3 regions of the Streptomyces sp. SYSU D01066-1 genome follow, and region 3 is predicted to be linked to each of the others. Evidence: riboswitches for the same ligand, from Rfam matches in the RefSeq annotation. Region 3 holds a riboswitch; each other region holds the start of a gene.
What was found. A riboswitch is a leader RNA that binds a small molecule or an ion and turns the genes downstream of it on or off. The one in region 3 is predicted to bind cyclic di-AMP.

Region 1 (3,266 bases), on a different contig from region 3:
CGCGGGCCAGCTTGCGCTGGGCGCGCTTGTCGGCCTCGGAGTCGGGGACCGGGTCCGCCTTGGGCGCCTTGACGAACTCCTGCGGGTCGACGCAGGAGATCGGCGCCGACTTGCCGACGCCGCGCGGGTCGAAGCCGACGAAGTCGTAGGCCTCGGCGGTCTTGGCCCAGATGGGGTTCTTGGCGGTCACGCGGGCCGGGAAGCGCAGGCCCGAGCCGCCCGGGCCGCCGGGGTTGTAGATGAGGGCGCCCTGGCGCTGGGCCTTCGTGCCGGTGTTGCCGATGCGGTCGACGGCGAGCTTGATCTGCTTGCCGTACGGCTTGGCGTAGTCGAGCGGGACGCTGACGTAGCCGCACTGGATGGGCGCGGGCAGACTCCAGTCGGCGGGGCAGTCCTGCCAGTCGATCCCGGCCTCGGCGGCGCGGGCCGCGGCGACGGCGGCGCCGTACGCCTGCCGGTCCGCGGTGCTGCTCCCGTGCCGGGCGGCCGGGCCGGCGACGGCCGCGGGCGCGGTGACGGCACCGGCCGTCAGCAGCCCGGAGACCAGTACCCCGGCGGTGCCGAGCGCGGCCGTGCTCCGCTTCAGTCGTCTCATCCTCAAGTGGACCTCCCCGTACATCCTTGCGATGGATACGGGGATCCTCCCGGCTGTGGGTTCGCTGAGGACAGGGGCGCCCCGACTTCTTTGCCAATCCGATAAACGGCACCACTCGTTCGATCGGCGGAGTACGGTCCTCCGCCCCGGTCGTGGCCGGCCGGCGCCTCGTCCGGCAGTCGGCGCGGGCGCGGCGTGCCGGGGGCCAGGGCGGTGACCAGGGCGGCCGGTCCGGTGAGCGGCAGCACCGCCGCGCCCTCCCCGGCCGTCCGGGCCGACGGCGGCCGCTCGGCGGACTCCGGCCGTACAGCGGCGACTTGGCCGACGGCGTGCTCTCCCGTCGGCACCGCGGGGCCGTTCCGGTCGGCCGGAGCCGCAGGCTGGTCGCACCGGCTTCCGTTCACGTCAGGCCGCCCGGGACCGCTTCCCGTCGTCCGGAGCCGCTTCCCGGACATACCTCCACCCGCGCGGGCACGGACGCCGACCCGGCCCGCGCGGGCGTGCGCTGACGCCGGTGCCGGTTGCGGCGGGCGCTCCGGGTTCCGTATCGCGGGGGCCGGCCGAAGCCTGAGCGGGCCGAACGGCGTACCGCCTATCGGCGTAGATTCACCTCCTGCTCCGGGACCGTCCGGCTTGCGCAACGCGCCTGTTCCGTCGGTGAAGTGACCACTGCGCCGCAGGTGGGGAGGTCGTCGGTCACGGCGGCGCTGGTCTGGACAGCGGACCGTCCACCCGAACGGATGAGTGGTGAGTAACAACACAAAGTCCACGTTCCGTTGGGATTTTTCCCCTTCGGTGCGCCAAGATCCCTGACTGACGACAAGACCCCGCCGCAGCGGCGGGGCGATCCGGGCGGACGCCGAGTCCTGCCGCCGCCCGGATGACCGGTCGACAGGAGTGGATCGGCAGGAGTGGAGGACCCGAGCAAGACGGGTCGCCGGCCCGGTCACGCCATGACCGGAGCCGAGCAGCCCTTGGGGTGAAGCCGCACTCGTGCGGCCGGGCAACTTCGCCAGCCCGAATCCGACAGGTCATCCTTCACAGGCGGCTGACGAAGGGTTGCGCATGACTGCGCTCAATCGTGTCCCGTCGCTCATGGTCCGGGCCTCCGCGGCCTCGGCCCTCACCATCGCCGCCGTGGGCGGTTCGATCGTGGTCCCCGGCGTCGCCTCCGAGGCCGCCGCGGCCACCCATGCGACCAAGGCGCTGAAGATCGCGGCCTCCAAGAAGGGCGCCCCGTACCGGTACGGGGCCACCGGGCCGTCCCGCTTCGACTGCTCCGGGCTGACGCTGTACTCGTTCAAGAAGGCCGGCAAGAAACTGCCCCGCACGGCGGCCCAGCAGTACAACCGGACCCGCCATGTCTCCGCCTCCAGCCGCAAGGCCGGCGACCTGGTGTTCTTCCACTCGGGCCGCAGCGTCTACCACGTGGGCATCTATGCCGGGAAGGGCAAGATCTGGCACGCCCCGAAGACCGGTGACGTGGTGCGGCTGCAGAAGATCTGGACGAAGAACGTCTGGTACGGCCGGGTGAAGTGATCCCCCGGGGGGTGTTCCGCCCACCCCGCCGGGCGGAACACCCCCTCGGGTGCGTACGGGCCCGTACGGGTCGGTACGCACCCGCACAGGGCGTCTCCCCGGACGCGTACGGCCCCGTACGGACCGGCAGGCGTCCCCACGGGGGTGCCACGGGGGCGCGGGGGCAACGCAGGGCGTACGGGGGCACGCAGGGGCGCGCAGACGCCCACAGGCCGTGGCGCGGGCCCGGCCGGCTGTCCGTTCGGCGTGACCGGCCGCCGCTCCCGCCCCGTGCGCGAGGCGGCCTCGACGCCGGTCCCGCGCGGACACGGGGACCACGGGGCCGCCCGCCGGGCGGGCCCGTGGTCCCCGGCGGGCGTCCGCCCCGTCCGCTCCGTCACCGTCGCCGGTTCCGCCGGACCGTCGCCGGGAGCGGCTCGGCCGGGGGCGTCCAGGGGAACTCCACGGAGACGGTCTTGCCGCCCTCCCGGGTGGGGCGGACCCTCAGGCGCCCGCCGCATTCGGCGGCGAGGCAGCGGATGATGACCATGCCGCGGCCGTTGTCCTGCTGGACGGCCGCGGGCAGACGCTTGGGGAAGCGCGGGTGGCTGTCGGTGACCCCGATGCGCAGGTACTCGTCGCGGTCGAGCGTCAGGTCCACCGTGAAGGTGGGTGACAGTCCCCGGGTGTGCTGCACGACGTTGGTGGCCAGTTCCGACACGATGAGCCGGATGGTGTCGGACACTTCCGTGTCCGCGGACAGCCCCCACTCCGCGAGCGTGCCGACGACGTAGGTCCGGGCGGCGGACACCGAGGCGGGATCGCTCGGCAGAGTGACGGATGCTTCCAGGTGGTCTGCCATGGCGACGTCGTCCCTTTCCGACGGGACCGCAGCCCACACGGAGCGGATGGTTCGAGTACGGTCCCGGACTGTGCTTGGTCGCCAGAGTGCCATCACCGCGCCGGTGACGGGGGGCGATCCACCAAGACGTGCATATATCTGTCGCTCGAAGCGGTGAACTCCGCGACCGCGGACCCTTTTCGCGCGACTCACAAGGAGTGAAGGAGTTGGCCCATGCGGCACGGTCCCGTGGTGCGCCGCCGGAAACTGGGTGCCGAACTGCGCGCGCTGCGCACGGACGCCGGGATCACC
Region 2 (3,266 bases), on a different contig from region 3:
TCGGGCTGCTGACCTGGCTGGCGGTCTGGTCCCGGCAGCACGCGCTGGTCGCCGTACGCGCCGAACTGCCCGCCTACGCGGCGGCCGGCTGGCTGGCCCCCGCGGAGCCGTACGCGCTCGGCTCGATGCGGGCCCGGCGCGTCGCCCGTTCCCACGCCCGCCGCCACGCCGGGAGGCAGGCGGCGCGGACGGTGGCGGAGTACGGGGCGTACGCGAGCGAACTGGCGTTCCTGCGGCACCGGGGCCGGCTCGGCCGGGCGGGCGCCGACTTCGCCGTACGGGAGCGGGCGTTGCTGCGCGAGCTGTGGCGCCGCCGGGAGACGGCACGCCCGGCACTGGACCACGCGGCGCGGGCCACGGCCCCGCCGGTCCCGGTGACCACCCCACCGTGGCCGGTGCACAGCACATACAGCGCGTATGGCACGTACGGCGTGTATCGCACGCACCACATGTACGGCACTCATGGCGCGTACGGCACGTACGGCCACCCGGCGCCGGCACCGCACCCGCACCCGCACCCGCCGCACCCGCACCCGCACCCGCCGTACCTGCACCACCCGCACCCGCCGCACCGCCCGTGAACCGGCAGCCCTGACGTCGGGGGGTCGCCGTCAGGACCGCCGGGGATCAGGTGCCCCGGGCAGGGGGACGGCTCAGGGGTTGAGGCCCTTGCTCTGCAGCCAGGCCATCGGGTCGACGCCGGAGGTGGAGCCGCCCGGGTGAACCTCCAGGTGGAGGTGGGCGCCGGTGACGTTGCCGGTGGCGCCGACGCGGCCGATGACGTCACCGGTGCTGACCTTCTGGCCGACGCTGACGCTGATCGAGGACTGGTGGCAGAACCACACCTCGGTGCCGTCGTCGAGGGTGAGGATCGTGCGGTAGCCGTAGGAGCCGGCCCAGCCCGCCTCGGTGATCGTCCCGGAGTGCACGGCCTTGATGAGCGTGCCGGTGGGGGCGGCGAAGTCGAGGCCGGTGTGGTAACCGGAGGACCAGTAGGCGCCGGCCTGCCCGAAGGTGGAGGTGATGGTGTACGAGGAGGTCGGCAGCGCGTACTGCTTCGCCAGCTTGGCGAGCCGTGCGGCCTCGGCCTTCTTCGCGGCCTCCGCCGCCGCCTTCTTCTTGGCGGCGGCGGCCTTGGCCTCGGCCTTCTTCTCGGCCTCGGCGGCGGCCGCGGCGGCCTTCTTCTCGGCGGCGGCGGCGGCCTCTTCGGCGGCCTTGGTCTCGACCTGGTCCTGCTGCTGCTCGGCCTGCGCCATGATCCGGGCCCGGAGCGACTCGCCGGCGGTGGCGGTGGTCTCCCCGGTGCCGTCGGAGGCGACGGCGGCGATGCTGCTGAGCGGGGTGGCCGAACCCGCGTCGGCCGCGTCCCCGGCGGAGTCGTCGTCCGAGATGATCGAGCCCACGGACGGCAGGTCGGGCATGGAGATCGACACCGGCGGCTTGCCGGTCTGCGCGCTGGCCATGCCGCCGGCGCCCACGGCGGCTATGACACCGACGCCGAGGACGGTGGAGCTGCGGGCCAGTCCGCCGCGCTGCTTGGCGACCCGGTGCTTGCCGCGCACGGGACGGACGGTGTCGGCGGTGGGGTTCCACTCCTCGAAGGGGCCCTCGTCGGGGCGGAAGGCGCCGTATCCGAAGGTTGCGGAGTCGTGCTGGTTCGGCACGAACGGGGCCTCGGGGGCAGGCCGGTTGGACGCCACGTGGGCGTGCTCCTTTCCTTCCGTCTCCGCCTACCGGGTTAGCTGACGGGTTCGGAGCGGGAAGGTCTCCTACGCGCGTATACGGGCCGTGTCTCCACGGCCGGATACGCCCGATTCACCCCAAGGTGGTGGTTCCCCGGTTCCCTTACGGGATTCGGCGCGTGCGCACGGAGCCGCCTTCTGTGACGGCTGGGACGACCGCGCTGCGTTATCGAACGTTAATAGAAGCGGGGTGCTGTTTCCAAGCCGTTCCGCTTGATCATTAAACTCTCCGGGCGGAATCAAGGCCGCGTGAACGGCCAAAACGGGGCGAGTTGACCTCGTTTCAGTACACCAGGCCGACGATCGGCACCGCCCCTTGGAACTGACCGTGCGTCAATTGTTATGCGGAGGGCTTTCGCGCCGTCACCTTCGGTGATGACGGGGGTCGCTCGGATCGGGCCGCCGTACGGCGAGCAGCGCCATGTCGTCCGCCATGCCGCCCCCGGAGTGCCGGCGCACGTCCTCGGCGAGCGTGTCCAGCAGGTCCCCCGGACGCCGGAACCGCCGGCCGCTGAGCCGCGCCATCGGATCGTAGAACTCGCCCCGGGCGTCCCGGGCCTCGGTCACCCCGTCGGTGTAGAGCAGCAGCGTGGCACCGGCGGGGAAGGCGGCCTCCTCCGCGCGGTCCGGCCACACGCCCAGCTCCCCCATGCCGAGCGGCAGCGCCGCGTCCCGGGCGCTCAGGGTGCGCAGGCTGCCGTCGGCGTGGCACAGCAGGGGCGGCGGATGCCCCCGGTTGACGACGCGGACCACCCCGTCGCCGTGCGGGAGTTCGACGAGGACGGCGGTGGTGAACCCCTCGAAGGCGTCCAGGCCCTCGCGCCGGGCGCCCTCGCGGGCCAGCGCCCGCTCCAGCCGCTGTGCCACCGCCTCCAGTGTCGGCTCCTGTTCGGCGGCCTCCCGGAACGCCCCGATCACGACGGCGACGACGGCCACCGCGCCCATCCCCTTGCCCCGCACGTCCCCGACGATCATCCGCACCCCGCGCGGGCTGTCCTGCACCGCGTACAGGTCGCCGCCGATGAAGGCGTCCGCCTGCGCCGCCTCGTAGCAGGCGGCGATCTCGAAGCCGCCGAGCCGTTCGGCGGGCTCGGGCAGCACCGCGCGCTGGGCCGCCTCGGCGATCTCGCGGGCGGAGGCGAGCCGCTCGTCGTTGCGGCGGACCTGGGCGTTGACGAAGACGGCGAGGCCCGCGACCACCGCGATGGTGACCAGCTCGGTGACGGAGTCGACCTGGTGGGCGACGCCGAGGCCGAGCTGGAGCGCCATGACGACGGCGACGGTGACCGCCCCGGTGAGCACGGTGCCGCGCCGCGAGTAGAGCGGGGCGGCGGTCAGGGGCGCGGCGGTGTAGAGGGGACCGGCGGTGAAGTACCGGGGGGTGAGCAGGTCGTAGGCGGTGCCCACGGCGATCAGCAGGAGGGGCAGGAGGCGTACGAGGGCCGTCCGGGCGCCGTGCCGCGGCCGGTGCCGGCGGCCCCGGGCGGGCGGTACGGGCACCGGGGCGTCACCGGGGCCCAGGTC
Region 3 (3,266 bases):
AGACCGCGCTCGCCACGCTCCTGACCCGCCTGCCCGACCTGCGCCTGGCCGCCGACCCGGCCGAACTGCGCTGGCGCGGCGGCCTCATCATGCGGGGCCTGCGCACCCTGCCGGTGTCGTTCACCGCGACCGAGTGAATGATCCGTCGCACCCGCAAAGGTGACGCGCGGTCAGCACTGTGATCTCCATGTGATCTACACGGCATGAACTTGTGATGGGTGATCGTATGCCTATACGTTCACGGATCAGCGCGGCACCGAGCACCAACCGCCGTGCGGGCCCTGCTGTCTCGTGAAAGGTCTCCGCATGCTCTCCGGGAACGGCCGACACCGTCGCCCCCGCCAGGCCCCGGCCCTGGTCGTCGCTGCCGGAGTCACCGGCTCCGCCATCGCGATCCCGCTCCTCGGAGCCACCGGCGCCCACGCGGCCGACGGCGCGGCCTGGGACCGTGTCGCCGAGTGCGAGACCGGCGGCGCGTGGAGCCAGAACAGCGGCAACGGCTATTACGGTGGCCTGCAGTTGTCCCAGGAGGACTGGGAGGCGTTCGGCGGCCTCGAGTACGCCACCACCGCCGACCGGGCCAGCCGCTCCCAGCAGATCCGCGTGGCCGAGAAGGTGCTGGCGGCCCAGGGCGTCGCCGCCTGGCCGTCCTGCGGACCGCTCGCCGGACTGGAGGGGGGCGCGTCGGACGACGGCGCGTCGGACGATTCGTCCGGATCGGCGTCATCGGACGCGGAGTCGGACGGTTCTTCCGGTTCGAGTGGTTCCTCCGCTTCCTCCGGCTCAACCGGTTCGGCCGGTTCAGACGCGGAGTCGGACGATTCAGCCGATTCAGCCGGTTCGGCCGGTTCAGCCGGTTCGAGTGATTCGACCGGCTCTTCGGCGGACTCCGGTTCTGATTCCGGCTCCGACGCCTCCGGCCCCTCGTCCTCCCCCTCGGCCACTCCGTCCGCCGACACTTCGGACACTGGCGACGAATCGGCCGACTCCGGCACATCGTCCGAATCCGCCTCCCCCGTCGAGGAAGCGAGCGGCGCGGCCACCACCAAGCGCGACACCACGGACACCTCCGGCGCCACCGGCAGCGCCGACAACCTCGAACCGAGCCCCGCCATTTCGAGCCTCACCAGGACCGGCGAGGGTGACGCGGCCACCGGGACCGGCACCGGCCGGCACCGCGGCGGCAGCGCCGAGGAGGAGGCGGTGAAGGGCCGTTCGGAGTCGTCCTCGGGGCGGCACGCCTCGCGCGACGACGGGACGGCCCGGGACGCGGGCGACGGGACGTACACCGTCCGCGCCGGCGACAGTCTCTGGACCATCGCCGACTCCCTTGACCTCGCCGGGGGATGGTCCTCCCTCTACGCCGCGAACAAGGAGGCCGTAGGTGCCGACCCCGACCGCATCCTGCCCGGTCAGAAGCTTGCCGTCGGGACCGAACCGGTCGAGGAGTGACGGCAGTTCGCGTCGCGGTTGCGGGTGATTGTCCGTATTAAACGCCGTGAGAGATAGGTCTCAGAAGCCCTGATCGTCTTTGAAAATCCACCGCGGGCCTGCCTACGGTCGTGACCGCTCGCCATCGCGGGCCCCGGCCGCCGCAACGCCGAATCCTGCCAGCGGCAGTCCGGGAACAGTCGTCGCGCAAGCGCCGAAGGCAGGAGCGGGGGACCCAAGGTAAGTCGCCGCACCGGGCAGTTGAGCCGGAGCGGCTAGGGGTGGAGCCGAGTCCCGTGAGGGACCCGGCCGGGCAACTCAACCGGCCCGAACCCGACAGCTCACCTCGCAGGCGTCGGTGAGGGGATCATCCATGCTGTTCTCCAGCAAGGGCAAGCACCGTCGTCCGTCCAAGGCCACTCGCGCCATCGCCATCGCCGGCGTGACCGGTGCCGCCGTCGCCGCCCCGCTGATGGCGGCCGGCAACGCCTCCGCCGCCACCGAGTCCGAGTGGGACACCGTCGCCCAGTGCGAGTCCGGCGGCAACTGGTCCATCAACACCGGCAACGGCTACTACGGCGGTCTGCAGTTCTCCGCCTCCACCTGGGCGGCCTACGGGGGCACGCAGTACGCCTCCACCGCCGACCAGGCCAGCAAGGACCAGCAGATCCAGGTCGCCGAGAAGGTCCTCGCGGCCCAGGGCAGGGGCGCCTGGCCGACCTGCGGCACGGGCCTGTCCGGCGCCGGCTACACCGGCAGCCAGGGCAGCGGTTCGCAGGAGCAGAGCACCGGCTCCTCCACCGCCACCGAGGACCGCTCCACCGAGCAGCAGACCTCCCGCTCCCAGGAGCGCCCGGCGGCCGAGTCGACCGGAACGGCCCAGTCGACCGAGTCGACCGGGTCGGCCGACTCGGCCGGCAAGACCGTCACCACCCCCACCGGCGAGAAGGTCGAGAAGGGTGACGGCGAGTACAAGGTCGTCAAGGGCGACACCCTCAGCTCCATCGCCGAGGCGCACGACGTCGACGGCGGCTGGGCGGAGCTGTTCGAGCTCAACGACGACATCGTCGACGAGGCCGACCTGATCTACCCGGGTCAGCAGCTGCACCTGAAGTAGGACGGTGCGAACTCCCCGCCCCGGCGCGTCCTCCCCCGTACGCGCCGGGGCGGGGTCATGTCCGAAACGTGACGGCGGAAATCCACCCCCTGCTTTGTTCCGTTCAGAAACAATTTACTCTCGGTTCCGCACAACGGGTGGGTGACCGGCTGGCCGATCTCCCGGAGCCGGTTAGGCTCGGACCCGCAGAGCCGCTGCGTGCCGCACCTCCGCGTCACACACATGCGTCACCACGCACGCGTCACACAGAAGCGTCACATTGAAGAAGGAGATGCTCGTGCCGTCCATCGACGTCGTCGTAGCCCGGGAAATCCTGGACTCCCGAGGCAACCCCACGGTCGAGGTCGAGGTCGGCCTCGACGACGGCAGCACGGGTCGTGCCGCCGTTCCGTCCGGCGCCTCCACCGGTGCCTTCGAGGCCATCGAGCTGCGTGACGGTGACTCCAACCGCTACCTGGGCAAGGGCGTGGAGAAGGCCGTCCTCGCCGTCATCGAGCAGATCGGCCCGGAGCTGGTCGGCTACGACGCCACCGAGCAGCGCCTGATCGACCAGGCCATGTTCGACCTGGACGCCACCGACAACAAGGGCTCGCTGGGCGCCAACGCCATCCTGGGCGTCTCCCTCGCCGTCGCGCACGCCGCCTCCGAGGCCAGCGACCTGCCGCTCTTCCGCTACCTGGGCGGCCCGAACGCGCACCTGCTGCCCGTTCCGATGATG

Region 1: linked by a shared signal. The riboswitch ahead of ACY1JF_RS21755 (C40 family peptidase) and the one ahead of ACY1JF_RS05835 (transglycosylase family protein) in region 3 are both predicted to bind cyclic di-AMP.
Region 2: linked by a shared signal. The riboswitch ahead of ACY1JF_RS28250 (M23 family metallopeptidase) and the one ahead of ACY1JF_RS05835 (transglycosylase family protein) in region 3 are both predicted to bind cyclic di-AMP.

The regions. Positions count from the first base shown of each region.
Region 1 is NZ_JBUDHV010000025.1:45,056-48,321, reverse strand. It holds gene ACY1JF_RS21760 (alpha/beta hydrolase) at 1-595, opposite strand, end outside; cyclic di-AMP (ydaO/yuaA leader) riboswitch at 1,525-1,657, shown strand; gene ACY1JF_RS21755 (C40 family peptidase) at 1,661-2,134, shown strand; gene ACY1JF_RS21750 (ATP-binding protein) at 2,511-2,975, opposite strand; gene ACY1JF_RS21745 (helix-turn-helix domain-containing protein) at 3,189-3,266, shown strand, end outside.
Region 2 is NZ_JBUDHV010000043.1:44,954-48,219, reverse strand. It holds gene ACY1JF_RS28255 (PrsW family intramembrane metalloprotease) at 1-581, shown strand, start outside; gene ACY1JF_RS28250 (M23 family metallopeptidase) at 654-1,700, opposite strand; cyclic di-AMP (ydaO/yuaA leader) riboswitch at 1,713-1,870, opposite strand; gene ACY1JF_RS28245 (PP2C family protein-serine/threonine phosphatase) at 2,106-3,266, opposite strand, start outside.
Region 3 is NZ_JBUDHV010000004.1:90,162-93,427, reverse strand. It holds gene ACY1JF_RS05845 (cytochrome P450 family protein) at 1-137, shown strand, start outside; gene ACY1JF_RS05840 (transglycosylase family protein) at 307-1,452, shown strand; cyclic di-AMP (ydaO/yuaA leader) riboswitch at 1,634-1,801, shown strand; gene ACY1JF_RS05835 (transglycosylase family protein) at 1,805-2,548, shown strand; gene eno (phosphopyruvate hydratase) at 2,826-3,266, shown strand, end outside.